Regions from separate parts of the Bacillus sp. F9_6S_D1_P_5 genome, predicted to be linked through region 4. Evidence: riboswitches for the same ligand, from Rfam matches in the RefSeq annotation. Region 4 holds a riboswitch; each other region holds the start of a gene.
What was found. A riboswitch is a leader RNA that binds a small molecule or an ion and turns the genes downstream of it on or off. The one in region 4 is predicted to bind lysine.
Positions count from the first base shown of each region.

Region 1 (4,221 bases), on a different contig from region 4:
CACATAAATCGCACATAAATATAGCAACACAGCAAAAAATTCAAATACCCTTGAGTATGTAATCCCGATCGCAACTGACATAGGTGAAATGACGATGACAAACATAATGGCATCATATACTTTACTTCTCTTTTCTCTTTTTCTCCCAATTAAACCAGCTGATAACGGCAATAGAAATGCCGAATAATGAAAATGTGCAGCTGTGAGTAAAACAATGTCAGAACTAAAGTGCATAATGGAGAGTTTTGATACAGAAGCAAAAAACCAAAAACCACCTAAAAACAAATATATAAACGCACTATCGATAGCTGTCTCTTCTAGCGGTTTCCATCCTCTTTCTAGTAATCTACTCACACCAAATAATGTAACAATTCCTGTATATACAAACCAAAGTAACGCAAAAAAATAGTGGTTTGTTACGAAAGCTAACATTGCACTAATTGCTGCGATTGGATATAACAACGATATAAATTTATAAAAAAACATATATGATCCATTTCTTGTTTTCTTATCAATGATGCAAAATGACATCGGTATAAATAACAAAATAGATAATAAAATAATTGCTTCAACTGGGTTTACATTTGACCACTCACATATTAGAAAAATAATATAACAAGCAAGTCCAACTATTATATTTTTCATATCATTTATTTCCTTTCCACAAATGTCCCCTTATATGAAAATAATGAACCAATTAACGGATTTCGTACTTGTACATGAATTCGAAAGCATTGCCTTGTTTCATCATAACTTTCTACAATGTCGGCCTCTCCATATAAGAATCTAGGCAACGGGACTTTTCTTCCAAACATGTAAAACCATTGTTTCTTTGAAGAAATATGCATTGCCCCCACTTCATCAATATGAAAATTCAGAGTAGAAACAAGTATGTGTGGTTCACCAAAATAATCCACAATTTCATTATTCTCTTCATCCCACTGCATAACAGCGTTAAAATATCTTTTTTTATTTTGAAAATAAAAAGTACGATTCCATCGTACAAATTCATTTCCATTTTCATCTCGCTCAGCGGTATTATGTATTGTAAATGGCACTTCCTTCCCCCGCTCAGAGAAAAACATTCTAAACTTCGATGCAATTTTTAATATCAATTTTACGAAAAAAGAACCTCCGTAAATTTCATCCATATTTCCTTCTCCAGTAAAGCTATTTTCTTCCGTAATTTCATAGCGTTTCTGTAATTTCGGATGAAGTTTTGTATAAGAATCCCCTAATAGTCTTTCATACATATTAGCCATACATTATTCCTTTCTTTTCCTCTTGCAATTTTTTGCACTTGGCAAATTCGCACTATTTATATAACCGACAATTGATAACCCCATTAGTAGAACGTTTAATGTAATTGGATTAAACGGCTCTGTAAAGCTTGCGACATTCGTAAATCCTGCCGCTATCGTTAAAGCTATTAACATAAAAATATGTACGATAAATACTTTTCGTTTTTGAAATGGCAACAGCCATAGGACACCAAAAATAATTTCTAGTAATCCAATTATTTTAACTAGAAAAATACTATGCGCAGTTGAACCAATTATCACAGACAACATTTTTACTTCTTCTGAATGAGTAAACACTAGTTTCGGCACTATCCCTTGATACATCCATACAAAAGCAATAAAAAAACATACGAGCCAATATGTCATTGTTCTTCTAATTAGTAACCTTGGATGGAGTCCCTTTTCTAACCATAACTTTAAAGCATCAAAACTCCAAGCAGTCGCCCAGCCTAATAACGGCCGAAATATATAGAAATCTATTACATTCCCTATACGACCAAACCTCGTATCATAATCATATTGCGTCTCAAAATGAATGTGTTCTTTACGCGGTGTATACTTCCAATAACCACGCCCTGTTTGAATAAGAGATAATCTATTATCCGTCCAAAATTTTAAAGAAGAAATACGTTCTCCCGTTTCTTTTCTTATTTCACCTATCGATTCCCCTTCACCAGCTATTTCAAGTCCAAATCCGATTTTTGTTTTATATAAAAACTTCTGTGGTTCTCCTTCTTTTTTCTCTAAATACGAAATTTCAGTAAAGCGGGCATCCCATTCTGTATGTATACGTGGTTCTTGCGTGTATTCCCATAATTTCTCCATTGTTGTGTTCATTTCTGCCGAAACATAAATAGGCTTTTTCCTCTTCATTCTTCCACCTCCAATGCACTATAATTTTAATGTACATGCAATGAATTTATTTTGCTACATTTTTCACAAACTCCCTTTATAAAAGAAAGAATTTTTAAAATTTATACAAAACACTTGATTCCCCGAAAAATTTAAATTATTATAAAACAAATGTTACCAACAACTTCATAAATCAAACACTCTCGCCTAAAACGTGAGATAGAGGTTGCGATACTTATGAGTATTCTAATGGAGACACAGAGATGTCTATGAAATTAGATGAAAGGAAGTATTGCCGAAATCGATAATTTTCTCTGCATTTATCGATTGGGGCTGTTTTCGAATAGAAACAGAACTGTCATATGTACAGACGTGTACGTATGAAGAGCTATCTACAAAAAAGAGATATCATTTTTATGATATTCCTTTTTTGGCGGTTTTTTTATTAGCTCCGTTTTCTGTTTCCCTTTTCCTGTAACAGCACCATCCTCACTTATTTGAGATGGTGTTTTTTGTTTTTCTCTGGTAACTACAGGAATATTGGGATTAATATATGTCCTGATCTATTCTTAAAAATGGATGAAAGAAGGAATTCGTAATGGAAACGATTGTACAAAAATTTGGTGGCACTTCTGTTGGAAGTGTTGAGCGTATTCAACATGTAGCAAATTTAATTATTGAAGAATATGAACGAGGACATAGTATCGTCTCTGTCGTTTCAGCAATGGGAAAAAGTACAGATGAACTTGTCGCACTTGCTAACGCTATTACAGAAAATCCAAGTAAACGCGAAATGGATATGCTTCTATCAACAGGAGAGCAAGTGACTATTTCATTATTAACGATGGCACTACAAGCAAAAGGTTATAACGCAATTTCATTAACAGGATGGCAAGCTGGTATTACAACAGAATCTGTACATAGTAGTGCACGGATTACTGATATTCAGACAGATCGAATTCAATCTTATCTTACTGAAGGTACGATCGTTATTGTAGCTGGATTCCAAGGAATGAGTGAAAATCATGAAATTACAACGCTTGGACGCGGTGGTTCTGATACGACTGCTGTTGCATTAGCTGCTGCACTGAAAGCAAAAAAATGTGATATTTACACAGATGTGACCGGCGTATATACGACAGATCCACGAGTTGTAAAAGATGCTTATAAATTAGATGCAATTTCTTATGACGAAATGTTAGAACTTGCAAACCTCGGTGCTGGTGTATTACACCCGCGTGCTGTTGAGTTTGCTAAAAATCATAATGTCATTTTAGAAGTTCGCTCAAGTATGGAACAAGAAAACGGAACAATTGTAAAAGGAGAATGTAACATGGAACAACAATCAATCGTTAAAGGTATTGCATTTGAAGATAATATTACACGCGTCACAATGAAAGGATTGGAACAAGGTGCACTTTCAACAGTTTTCTCTACATTAGCAGCGGCACATATTAATGTAGACATCATCATTCAAAGTATTACAAATGAAGGAACTGTTCATCTCTCCTTCTCAATCCATTCTAATGATTTAAAAGAAACATTAGAGGTATTAGAACAAAATCAAGAAACACTTCACTATGAATCTGTAGAATATGAAAATCATTTAGCAAAAGTATCAATTGTAGGATCTGGTATGGTCTCTAATCCTGGTGTTGCTGCGAATATGTTCACTACTTTAAAAGAAGAAAATATTCATATTAAAATGGTAAGTACATCAGAAATTAAAGTGTCTGTCGTTATTGACCGTCTTCATTTAGTAACAGGTGTTGAAGCGCTGCATCAATCATTTATGGCGAAAATTGAGCCTTTAGTGCAGATGAGTTAATTTCCACTAGTAAAACTTAAAACAAATTATATGAATCTATTTTCTTCCTATATAAATAGAAACAGGGTAGGACTATTTTGTTGGAAAGTCGAAGTTCTTTTAGTGAATAGCAATTACAGTATCAAATTCTTGAAACTACTTGAACATAATAAGTTCGCGCATATTTATATCATAGAGGGTTTACGACGTCTTGTTCGTTAACAAGATATTATATGCTATACCCGAAAACACCTTTTCACA
Region 1 covers NZ_JBTREW010000007.1:43,439-47,659, reverse strand. Annotated here, with positions in the region: gene ACUXEY_RS10460 (YndJ family protein) at 1-645, opposite strand, end outside; gene ACUXEY_RS10455 (DUF4166 domain-containing protein) at 651-1,262, opposite strand; gene ACUXEY_RS10450 (DoxX-like family protein) at 1,266-2,174, opposite strand; lysine riboswitch at 2,366-2,552, shown strand; gene ACUXEY_RS10445 (aspartate kinase) at 2,752-3,981, shown strand.
Region 1: linked by a shared signal. The riboswitch ahead of ACUXEY_RS10445 (aspartate kinase) and the one ahead of ACUXEY_RS20305 (amino acid permease) in region 4 are both predicted to bind lysine.

Region 2 (4,221 bases), on a different contig from region 4:
GATTTATAAACTTTGTATGCTTACGTGTTTCTGATTGTTCCCTCCTTAAGCCCGATATCCACGCTTTTTCTGCTGCTAATGATTTTTCTAACGGTAAAATTTTTCTAATTTTACAACAGAGATTCGGATTACTTTCCCATAATTTCTCACCATGCAACTTCGCTTGTTCATCAAGTGTAAGTTCCGGCTGTTGTTCTATAATATTTAATGAAGGAAATCGTCTCCGCACTTTTTGAATTAATTCATACGTTTCTTGAAAATGAACATTTGTATCTAAAAATACAACTTTAGCAGATGGATTTACTTGGTTTATAAGATGCAGTAGTACCATCCCTTCCACTCCGAAGCTACATGCGTATACAATTTCACTTTTGTATTCTTTATAAGCCCAACTTAATACAGATAGCGCGCCTTTCGTTTCATCTTCTTCTGAAAATGAAATGTTATTTTCTTCCCACGTTTCATACGTCAACATGTTCTTTCCCCCTGTAAAAGCAAAAAGACGGTTTTAACCTAATGATATAGGTTAAAACCGCCTCTAGTTTTTCTAGTCAGCGCTTTTTACTTTAAACGTACTTTTTCACTTTTCTCTAATTGAATGACTTTCCCATCTTGCACAACAATTGTAATTGAACCATATTTCATATCAGCAAGCATCGCTTGAATTCTCTCAGATACTTCCTCAAAATGTTCCCGTACGCTCACGCGAACAGCCCCCCTTTTTATTCATAAAAAAAATCTTTCCCATTTCGAAAAGACTGTTCGGTAATATATTTTACCTTATCTTTCAAAATGGATTCCATTTTGCTGGAGTTAGCACCTTGCTTTCTATAAGCAGGTTGCCGAGCTTCGTCGGGCCAGTTCCCTCCGCTTCTCTTGATAAGCTTTGTATTTGTATTTTATCACAATTCAGATTTTTTTCAATCCTAGTTTTCCGATATATTTTAATTATTTTATTTTACAAAAAAGGAATTGCCCATCCGAACAACTCCTTTTCCCCTATTTAAACCAGTTCTTTAATACGTATGCGATCGTTCCCAATGATATTTTCATATGTTTCGCGCTCTACAACAATTTGTGATGTGCCGCCTTTCGCGAAGACGACAGCTGGTCTACGAATCCTGTTATAATTATTCGCCATCGAGTACCCGTATGCCCCTGTACAAGAAATTGCTAATAAATCAGCAGTAGCAACTTTCGGTAAAGTGATATCCCAAATTAACATATCTCCACTCTCACAACATTTTCCTGCAATCGAAACAACTTCCTCGTTCTCATCGTTCCCTCGATTCGCTAACATCGCTTCATAACGAGCGTTATATAAAGCAGGTCTTAAATTATCAGTCATCCCACCATCCACTGATACATACTTCCGAATACCAGGAATGTCTTTCACAGATCCGACTGTATAAAGTGTCGTTCCAGCATCTCCTACAATGCTACGACCTGGTTCAACCCATATTTCTGGCAATGGATAATTACATACTGTAAATTGTTCTCTCACTGCACTTGTTACAGCTCGCACATATGTCTCAAGAGTTAATGGTGTATCTGACTCTGTGTAACGTATTCCAAATCCCCCGCCTACATTTAACACTTTTACTACATAGTTTGTTTGCTCTCTCACTTCTTCTAAAAATTGGCGAAGAACTTCAATTGCTCGAACAAAACCAGCTGTTTCAAATATTTGCGACCCAATATGTGAATGGATCCCTAGCACGTTATAATTTGATTTTTGTAAAGCAAGTTCAATTGCTTGCATCGCTTGACCATTTGACACGCCAAATCCAAATTTCGAATCATCTTGACCTGTTGTAATATATTCATGTGTGTGCGCCTCTACTCCAGGCGTTACACGAATTAATATGTTCACAAATTTCCCATGTTGCACTGCTAAATCATGCAAAATCTCTAATTCTAAGAAATTATCTACGACAAAACAACCAATATTCGCCTGAAGAGCCATCACAATTTCTTCATCTGTTTTATTATTGCCATGAAAATGAATACGCGATGCCGGAAATCCTGCTTGAAGCGCAGTATATAATTCCCCTCCAGAAACAACATCTAATGACATATTCTCTTCACGAGCCACTCGGCACATCTCCATGCACAAGAACGCCTTGCTTGCATATGCTACTTGGTAAGTGAAACCACTTTCTTTAAAAGCACGATGAAACGCGCGGCACTTTCCTCGAATAGACTCTTCATCGTATACATAAAGTGGTGTTCCATATTGTTTTGCTAGCTGCGTCGTATCGCACCCTCCAATTTCTAAGTGTCCTTGCCCATTGATTCGGCTTGTGCCGTGTAAATACATTTGAATTCCTCCCTTATTTCCTCTAAAACTCATAACCCCAATCTTCTATTCATTGCAGCACGCTTTTAGATAGACAAAAAACGCGCGGAACAATGTTCACACGCGTTTCTTATTAGGAAAAATATATATTGAAAAAATAAACGAGTTGTTATCTCCTCAAAATAAGAAACCGCATCAACATCTCCAAATAGCTCTCCATAAAATAAATCTTATGACAGTACTACATTTATTCAATGCAGTCCCAATATATGAATAAGATGGTTATTCTTATATTTCGGCAATAGTCCCTTTCAACCTATGATCACAGATTCCATTAAATCTCCCATAGCTTACTCTTTCCTATCGCGGCCTCTACCTTTGAGAGTAGATGAGGTAAGTCTATTTAATTTTCAAACATCTAATTGTTGTTATTAACAATACCAAAGGAACATTTTATTTGTCAAATAATTTTTTATATTGTTTTTTTACAGTTTAATTTCGTATCATTTGGTAAGCGCTTTACTATTATCTTTGTTACTTCCCATTCGCCCTCTTCATTATTAAATGTAATCGTTACCTTCTCAAATGGTGGAACAATTTTCCCACCAACCTGCTCATACTTCGTCACTTCAATACTCGCTTGAAATAAATATGTACCGCTATACACTTTTTTTAAACTGATAATTTTAGGACATTGATAAGGTTTTAAACTCCCATATTGTTTTTCAATTGCTTTATTTATTTTCGGAAATAAGACAGAATAAAGGGCATCTTCCATAAGAGGTGCATCATATTGGGCTACCGACACACTCGGTGAAGCAAAAAGTATAACACTACTACATACTATAAAATACAATAACTTTCGCATTATAACCTCCTTACACGATTCTTTCTGCGTACGACAATAATCATATATAGAAACTCCGTTTTATTGTCTCCTACTGCCCTTTTTCTACTCAATTATTATAAAAAAGCCCACAACTCTCTTTTATTTTCGTATAATGATACTCATAGTATAATAAACATAATAACAAAGGACTGTTCGTATATATAAAATGAGGCGCTAATTAAATCGGCTCACAAGAACTGTCATGCTTTTTAGGAGAGGAGTATATTATGCTACAACGTCTGTTTCCAAAACTGCGATTTGCACTCGTTGCAGTCGTTTTATTATGGATAAAAACATATATTGTGTACAAGCTAGCATTCGATATTAAAATTGATAATTTCTTTGAAGAATTTATGCTTTTTATTAATCCACTAGCTGCGTTACTTTTATTTTTTGGTTTTGCTTTGTTTGCATCTAAACACCGAAACCGCATTATAGTTGGAATTAGTTTTATACTATCATTCATTTTATTTGGAAATGCAATGTTTTATGGGTTTTATAACGATTTCGTTACGTTCCCAGTATTATTTCAAACAAATAATATGGCTGATTTAGGGACAAGTATAAAAGAACTCTTTACGTATAAAACATTACTGTTATTTGCAGACGCGATTATTTTAATGTTTCTTTCGCGTAAATTCCCGGCATTTTGCGACAAGACGCCACTTTCTCGCTCTGAGAAGCGAACTTTCTTTAGCGGTGTAACAGCTCTACTAGCATTACAAATTGTTATTTCAGTTATTTATAAACCACAAATGTTCTCACGTTCATTTGATCGTCAAACTGTCGTGAAAAATTTAGGTTTATACACATATCATCTATTCGATATTACACTTCAATCTAAATCTTCAGCTGAACGTGTATTTGCAAGTGGTGACGGGTTCTCTGAAATTAAAAACTATACAGACTCAAAAGATAAGCAAGTTGATAAAAACTTATTTGGAGCTGCAAAAGGTAAAAATGTCATTTTGATTTCCATGGAATCTACACAAAGTTTTGTTATTAATAAAAAAATAAATGGAAAAGAAATCAC
Region 2 covers NZ_JBTREW010000026.1:2,076-6,296, reverse strand. Annotated here, with positions in the region: gene ACUXEY_RS24125 (phosphoadenylyl-sulfate reductase) at 1-475, opposite strand, end outside; gene ACUXEY_RS24120 (YezD family protein) at 562-705, opposite strand; SAM riboswitch class I at 778-886, opposite strand; gene lysA (diaminopimelate decarboxylase) at 1,004-2,320, opposite strand; lysine riboswitch at 2,501-2,682, opposite strand; gene ACUXEY_RS24110 (DUF3888 domain-containing protein) at 2,772-3,167, opposite strand; gene ACUXEY_RS24105 (LTA synthase family protein) at 3,416-4,221, shown strand, end outside.
Region 2: linked by a shared signal. The riboswitch ahead of lysA (diaminopimelate decarboxylase) and the one ahead of ACUXEY_RS20305 (amino acid permease) in region 4 are both predicted to bind lysine.

Region 3 (4,221 bases), on a different contig from region 4:
GTACAATTGTGATAAGTAGTAAAGATATTCCTTTAGAAGGAGATGCTTTTAGAAACTGAGCATAGTAGTATGCACCAACGCATGAAATAAAGATAAAGCTATATAGTAAACCGTTAATCATACGTGCAAAGTATGTAATGATATTTTGCATATGTTGTTGGAAGCGACTGCTCCATAGCGATTCGATTGACATGTTTTTCACCTCTTTGTTCTATTATATATGTTTTACAAAAGAAAAAACGAGCAAATTGCGTTATGCAACTTGCCCGTTTTTCTTTTCGTTATTTTTTTTCTGATCACGATTCATTAATGGATAGAATGCAAAGCCGATTACGAATAAACCGATTCCGAGAAGGAATGTTTTTATATCGGCTGCACCCGTTTTAATAACCCATAGTGCGTAGCAAAGTGCGATTACTGCGACTATACCATCTGTAATTCTTGCCCGCATTTCATTTTTATATGTTTCACCAGTTGCGACTAGTTTTAACTGGAAGATTGGTGAAACGAGATATGGAATGAGGTAGGCCAATGTTGATACGGTAATAACGAATGTATAAGCTTCCGCAATTGTTCCTGATAATGTTGAGAATAAGAAAACTTGCGACATAATGTTTGTTAACCGTAATGAGTAAATCGGACTTCCTTTTTTATTCGTTTTCGTGAAGAAGGAAGGGAAGAAACCTTCTTTTGCTGCTTGATATGGTACTTCTGAGCTTAATAAAATCCAACCTAAGATAGAACCGAATAGGGAAGTAAGAGCAAGTAATGCCATCAGTTTCCCGCCGCCATGACCCATTGCAGCGTTTAGTGCGTCTGCTAATGGACGTTCAGAAGCTTGTAATTTATCAACGTGAAGTACACCCATTGTTAAAATTGTAATTCCTAAGTAAATCGCAACTGTAATAAGTAATCCCGCAACTGTTGCACGTTTTACCGTTTTTGGAGAAACAGCACGGTTTGATAAAAGAACCGCTGATTCAATTCCGATAAATGCCCAAAGCGTTGTAAGAGCAGCTAAGTTTACTTGTGAAAGTAGGCCGTGTGATGCACCTGATTTATCGATCATCGGTGTGTACCATTGTCCAAACTTAGAAGCTTCGAATGCAAATAACGTAACGACGATGAATAAAAGGAATCCAGTTACTTTCGTTGTTGTTGCTAAGAAGTTTAGCTTTCCAGCTCCGCTTACACCGTTCGTTAATATAATGTGAGTTCCCCAAAGTAAGATGGAACAAATCGTAAATGTAATTAGTTTTCCGACTTCTATGTTAAAAGAACCGATTGAAAATAGTAGTCGTGTATCTTTCATAATCGGGAAGAAGAGTGATAAATATCCCGCGAAAGATGTAATGATGGCAACGTTACTTGCCCAGTTTGCAACCCAATATCCCCATACCATACTGAAACCAGCCATTTTTTTCTTTTTTGGTGTTGAGAATAAAGCATATGCATGACTTTGTGGTCCTGTCGTTAAATCAGGACGACGAATTGCTAAATTACCGAAAACAAGAGCTAGCATTAAAACACCAAACCCTGTTGTTAACCAAGCTAAAGTGACACCGAGAGGACTTGCTGTTTGTGCTAACGTACTTGGCACCATGAAAATACCAGCGCCAACCATGTTACCGACAACGAAAGCTGTTAGTACCCAAAAGCCCCATTTTTTTTGTTGCATAGAAAATACCTCCAAAGTTAGTATAACCAAGTCAAGCGAGGAGATATGTATGTCTTCTTAGTAGAGAAGAGAAGTCCCAAACAAAACAAAAAAAGCACGTAATTTGCCGCTACATGCTTTCTATCTTATAAGAAACCCACGACATACCTCTCGATAGCTCTCCACAAACGAAACGTTTCGTTTGTGACAGTTCTGCACTTATTAAATGCAGACCCAGCAAGTGTGCATGGTGGACACGACTTACTTCGGCAATCATTCCTTTCTCATTCCTTCATCAATGCCACTACATCTCCTGAAATGATACTCTTAATGACTGCAACCTCTACCTCACCGAGATACGAATGAGGATTTAAATATTAAATTAACGTCTTTAAGAGTAACAAATGAATTTTTATACGTCAATGGATATATTAATAATCAGATTATAGAGAAGAGTTTGTGATTAAAAAGGGGTTAGGAAGGGCTATAGCGTTTATTCGTTATGCAGAAGAAATAGCGACAGAGTGAAGCACAAAGAATTTTGTCTGAAAATCTTAATCCGAAGCATCGGTTTTTTTAACAGGCTTTGTTTCATAAGAAGGAAAGAATAAGCTTTTCATTGAAATGATTAAGGTCATTTTAATGAAAGGAGAGGTTTGATTATGGAATTATCAAGATCTCAATTATTTGCTTTACAGTATATTTCAAAATATGCAGAGAACGAAAAACGTGAGGCTAAAGCAACAATTAATCATATACTTAAAATGTCTAATATTACAGATGAAATGTTTGAAGAAGCTGTCGTTCATTTAAAATCAAATGCGAGGATTGCTTTACACTTTCATCCAGATAGATTAGATTCGAACATGAAAAATATTGCTGAAGCACTGTTTGAGCAAGGAATATATAAAAGTCAGTTTGAAACATTGCTATCTAATGGAAGTGTGTCTGCTTATCCGGGTGGTGAACGTGACCTTTGGGAACAGAGAATATTTGGAGGCGCATATCAATTGGAAGGCGTAACGAATAATGAACGGCCCAAATATGGGGCGCTAAATTTAATGTTACATCCAGATGGGCCTGCCCCGCGCTTTGGATCATGTTATTTTCTCTTATCTCCAAAAGTTTCTTATCGCTCTACATATACGTATTTAGATTCGCATCAAGATCCAAAAGAAAAGGGTACTTATGAAGAGTTTGACATGATTTTAGCTGCTCTTTTGGAAGAGACATTCGTAAGAGATTTTGCAATTGGTGAAGGGAATTTGACTCCAACAAGATTCATTCATCATTTACTAGCTAACCTGGAAAGGCCGTTTATAGATTTCGTAAACAAAGAGTCAGCCCGTAATCTTAATCATTATATTGAAGCACAGATTCATGGAAATATTTCTCTTAAAGAAGACGTAGAAGTGCTTGTTGTAGATCCTTCATTTAAGGGGACGAATGTAGGTAGAAATTTAGAAGAAATTTGTTTGAAGTATTCTATTGATTTGTATTGGCACAAAGGTTTTGTACTTATGGTAGATGAAGTTCCGGTGGATTTTAGAGGTTCAAAAATGCCATCTTTGGCAAGACGTATTGCACGAAATAATTGTATTGATGCACATATAATTGGTTCTGCTGTAGTGGATTTGAAAAGTAATCCACTATCGTGGAGTGATCGCGGAACATATGAAGAGGTGCTTCAGGAATTAAAGTTATTATGGCATGTTTTAGTTCGATTTGGAAAACCAAATCGGAACTTGAAATAAATACGCCATTATTTTTGGAAGCATGTATTTAAAAAGAAGCTGATCTAAAACTAGATCAGCTTCTACATATAAGATTAAACTAAGTTTAATACAGTTACTTTTTCACGTGTCATAGACTCAAGGCTCTTACGAATACCTTGTGCGCCCATACCTGAACCTTTTACACCGATGAATGGGAAGTGGTCAGGGCCGCGCTCTGTGCGTCCGTTAATTTGAACAGAACCAGTTTCGATTTTGTTAGCAATTGCAAATGCTTTGTTAATGTCTTTTGTGAAGACACTTGCTTGTAAGCCGAACTCTGATTTGTTAGCAATCTCAATTGCTTGCTCATCTGAAGAAACACGGATGATTGGAAGGATTGGGCCGAATGGCTCTTCCCAAGCAACTTTCATTTCTTCTGTTACGTGGTCGATTAATGTTGGGTAAATTAAGTTACGCTCACGTTTGTTACCGATAACGATTGTAGCACCTTTTTCAACAGCATCGTCAACTAAACCTTGAACGAAGTCAGCAGACTTGTCGTCGATTAATGGAACGATTGTGCTGTCTTGTTCTGGAGATCCAACTGATAGTTCAGCTACTTGCGCTTTTAATAAGCTAACAAGCTCGTCTGCTACGTTTTCGTGTACAAGTACACGTTTAATAGCTGTACAACGTTGACCAGAGTAAGAGAATGCACCGCTTACGATATGGTTTGCAGCATCTTGTAAGTCAGCATCTTCACGAACGATACCAGGGTCTTTACCACCAAGTTCTAATACAAGTGGAATCATTGCAGCTTTTTTCGCTAAATGTTTACCTGTGTTTGTA
Region 3 covers NZ_JBTREW010000013.1:111,091-115,311, forward strand. Annotated here, with positions in the region: gene ACUXEY_RS17470 (ABC transporter permease) at 1-193, opposite strand, end outside; gene ACUXEY_RS17475 (amino acid permease) at 254-1,678, opposite strand; lysine riboswitch at 1,825-2,011, opposite strand; gene ACUXEY_RS17480 (DUF3626 domain-containing protein) at 2,320-3,411, shown strand; gene gapN (NADP-dependent glyceraldehyde-3-phosphate dehydrogenase) at 3,486-4,221, opposite strand, start outside.
Region 3: linked by a shared signal. The riboswitch ahead of ACUXEY_RS17475 (amino acid permease) and the one ahead of ACUXEY_RS20305 (amino acid permease) in region 4 are both predicted to bind lysine.

Region 4 (4,221 bases):
AAATTAATTGTCTTTGCTATTATTGGATTTTTCGCTCAATTGATTGATGGAGCACTTGGAATGGCGTACGGGGTAACATCTACCTCGCTATTATTAATGTTTGGTATCGCACCGGCTGTAGCTTCCGCATCTGTTCATTTAGCTGAGGTCGTTACAACCGCCGCTTCTGGTGCATCCCATCTCAAATTTGGAAACGTTGATAAATATACCGTTTCCAGACTTACATTACCAGGAGCAATTGGCGCATTTATTGGGGCATGTTTTTTAAGTAATTTACCTGGCGATGTAATTAAACCGTACATTTCCGTATTTTTATTTACTTTAGGGGTTTATATTTTATTACGATTCCTCATTCAAAAACAAATTGTTACTTCAAATAAACGTATGTCTGCTAAACAGCTTGTTCCGCTTGGCTTATTTGCTGGATTCGTTGATTCAACTGGTGGTGGTGGCTGGGGTCCGATTACGACGCCTGTACTTTTAGCAAGAGGAAATGAAGCTAGAAAAGTTATCGGATCTGTAGATACGAGTGAGTTTCCTGTTTCACTCGCTGCAACAATCGGGTTTTTCATTTCACTTGGATGGGAACAAGTAAGTTGGGTTTGGGTATTTTCTCTCATGCTCGGTGGTATCGTTGCGGCACCAATTGCTGCATGGCTAGTGCGCATCGTTCCTTCTCATTTACTTGGCGTATTAGTTGGTGGCCTTATAATCTTTACAAACATTCGTACACTGCTTACTACATTTAAAGTGGATCCAACTATTATTTCACTTTCTTACGTGGCAGTTGGTCTTGTCGTTATTATTTCTATTTTCATTGCTGTTCGCAATCATTCCAATCTTTCTAACGCACCGACAGCTGGATATCCGAATGATCAAAAACAAATGCTACCATAACGATAAAAATACCGCCCGATATACTTCGAGCGGTATTTTTTATTTTTCTATTTTCCAATTAATCATCGTTTCTGTAGTGCCAGTTCTCTTCATATGTAATTTCTCTAATACACGAATCGAGCTAATATTTTCAAAAAGTGTCTCTGCAATAATCGTTTCTACCTTTTCCGTTTGAAAAGCCCAATTTATTAACTCTCTTACAGCTTCTGTCGCATACCCTTTATTCCAATATTTCTCAATAAATCCGTAACCAATTTCTACTGTATGTTCCTCATTTGGTTTCCCTTTAAATCCTATATCACCTAGAACGATGTCACCTTCTTTTCGAATGACATACCACGCTCCCCAAGGCAATAAATCCTTATTTTGTTTTACATTTTCTACATGCCCTACAATATGCGGACCACTGTTATATCCTTGCTCGTTAGCAACTTGCATACTCTCTTCTGTACACGGTACTATATAGAGTCTGTCTGTTTCTAATTTCATATTGATTTCCCCTTTTCAATTAAACAATACTTCAATTTTATCAGAAATAAAAAGAATATTCATTCTATTCGTCGGATTTATACTTATTCTTTGAAACGAATTTAAGGAATAATCCTCTTTTGATAGTTATGTCGAATTATATTTTCAGAATTTTCTTTTATTTTTAAAGGGTTTTTTATTATTTTTTGCGAAACATTTGTATAACAATTTCTTTCTTTATTTTTTGTTACATAACAGTAGGTTCAGGTGGAGTTTTGCAAGCGTTTCCTATACAATAACCGATATTTTTTGACTTTTCCTAACAAAATATCTTGCAATATATTCAGAAAGTCATTACAATTGCCATATATTAAAAATCTTAGCAATATATCAAATCCTCATCAATCCGATGAGGTAGAGGTTGCGACTTTTAAGAGTAAAGCGGACGAGACATAGAGAATGTCACCGACTCCGTTTGAAAGGAAAAGTTGCCGAAGTTTATATTTCTTCTCTGGAAATATGAGCTGGGGCTGTCTCCGAAAGGAACAGAACTGTCACGTTTACAAAATTACCGTGTAAACGTGGGGTGCTATCTTAACGGAAGGGTATGATGGGGTGGTTATTTGTGAAACGTTCCGCCAAATTCCTTTGGCGGTTTTTTGTATTTTTCTCCCCCGTTCCTTCCTATCTTACAAGAAAAGGAGTGTTGAACATGAATAGCGCAACGAATCAAACTACCTCTGAAACACAAACTACAAAAGGAAAAGGTGAATTAAAACGTAGTTTAAAATCAAGACACCTTACGATGATTTCTCTCGGTGGTACAATTGGTACCGGACTATTTCTTGCCAGTGGTGGTGTCATCCATTCAGCTGGGCCTGGTGGTGCATTAGTTGCATACGCCGCAATTGGAATTATGGTTTACTTTTTAATGACAAGCTTAGCTGAACTCGCAGCTTACATGCCTGTTACGGGATCTTTTAGCACATACGCAACAAAATTTGTTGATCCATCCCTTGGCTTTGCACTTGGCTGGAACTATTGGTATAACTGGGCAATTACAATTGCTGCTGAACTCGCGGCTGTAACATTAATTATGAAATTTTGGTTCCCAGATACCCCTTCCCTCATTTGGAGTGGATTATGTTTAGCTATTATTTTCCTTTTAAACTATTTATCTGTTAAAGGGTTTGGTGAATCTGAATATTGGTTCGCACTTATTAAAGTAGTTACTATTATTATCTTTTTAATTGTCGGCTTTATGATGATTTTCGGAATTATGGGCGGCGAATCCGTTGGGTTTAAAAACTTCACTGTTGCAGATGCACCATTTAACGGCGGCATCATGGCAATTATCGGTGTATTTATGGCAGCTGGTTTCTCATTCCAAGGTACTGAATTATTAGGAGTTGCTGCTGGTGAAACTTCTGATCCAGAGCGTAATATTCCGAAAGCAATTCGTTCTATCTTTTGGCGTATTCTTTTATTCTATATCCTTGCAATTCTCGTTATCGGTTTATTAATTCCTTATACGACTGAAAGCCTTGCTGCAAGCGATGTAACAGTAAGTCCATTTACACTTATTTTTGAAAAAGCGGGCGTTGCCTTTGCTGCTTCTGTTATGAACGCTGTTATTTTAACGGCAGTACTATCTGCTGGTAACTCTGGTATGTATGCATCAACTCGTATGCTTTGGGACTTAGCTCGCCAAGGTAAAGCACCAAAATTCTTAGGGAAATTAGACAGCCGCGGTGTACCTGTTAACGCATTAATCGCAACGTCAATTGTCGGTAGTATCGCTTTCATTGCTTCTTTATTCGGTGACGGCGTTGTATACATTTGGTTATTAAACGCATCTGGAATGTCTGGCTTTATCGCATGGGTCGGAATCGCAATTAGTCATTATCGTTTCCGTAAAGCATATATCGCACAAGGTAAAGATTTAAAAGACTTACCATATAGAGCAAAATGGTTCCCATTCGGTCCAATCTTCGCATTTGCACTTTGTGTCATCGTAATTTTAGGTCAAAACTACGGGGCATTTATGGGTGAATCAATTGATTGGAACGGCGTACTCGTTTCTTATATCGGTTTACCACTCTTCTTAGTACTATGGTTAGGATATAAATTTACGAAGAAAACAAAAGTGATTCCGCTTGATAAATGTGAATTGAAATAAAGTGAAAAGAGCAAACAAATTTGTTTGCTCTTTTTTTATTCCGATGCTTCTCCCTTCCCTATTGCTCCTGTTTTTGCAATAATAAAGGAAATATAAATAAAGGTTGGGATACGATGAACATTCGCATTACTGATGAAGCAAAAGCAGCTATACATAGATTAGAACGTAAAGACAAAAAAATCATTCGCATTAGAGGAACAATGACAAACTCTTGTAGTATTTTCGTTGATGTGGATTTAATTTGGGATACATATAATGCAGATGACGTTGTATATGAAGATGCTGATTTTATCGTACAAATGGATTCATTTACGAAAGACTACACTGGTGATACGGTGAAACTTGATTATAAGACGACTGGTTTTAGTATTACGACTCCGAGTGAGACTTTGGTTTATGGGTTGTCGATTAAAAAATAAAAATTGTTTTCAGCTGACCAATGAGGTGAAAAAATGGGTAAATATGTTCCGTTAAAATTTTTATTTAACGAAGAATCAGCAAAAAATATGGCCGATTCTATTTGTAAGCACGATCCTACTTTCCCTAAAAGAAACTTCGTATCTTCCGTAACATGTAAAGTTGAAACTTTAGAGTTAAAGCAGCGTATTGAAGTAATAGCAGATGAATTACATCATGCATTACAAAAAGATTTTAATGAAGCAATCCATATTTTACTG
Region 4 covers NZ_JBTREW010000018.1:23,035-27,255, reverse strand. Annotated here, with positions in the region: gene ACUXEY_RS20315 (sulfite exporter TauE/SafE family protein) at 1-897, shown strand, start outside; gene ACUXEY_RS20310 (GNAT family N-acetyltransferase) at 937-1,386, opposite strand; lysine riboswitch at 1,773-1,965, shown strand; gene ACUXEY_RS20305 (amino acid permease) at 2,078-3,544, shown strand; gene ACUXEY_RS20300 (iron-sulfur cluster biosynthesis family protein) at 3,658-3,963, shown strand; gene ACUXEY_RS20295 (DNA alkylation repair protein) at 3,997-4,221, shown strand, end outside.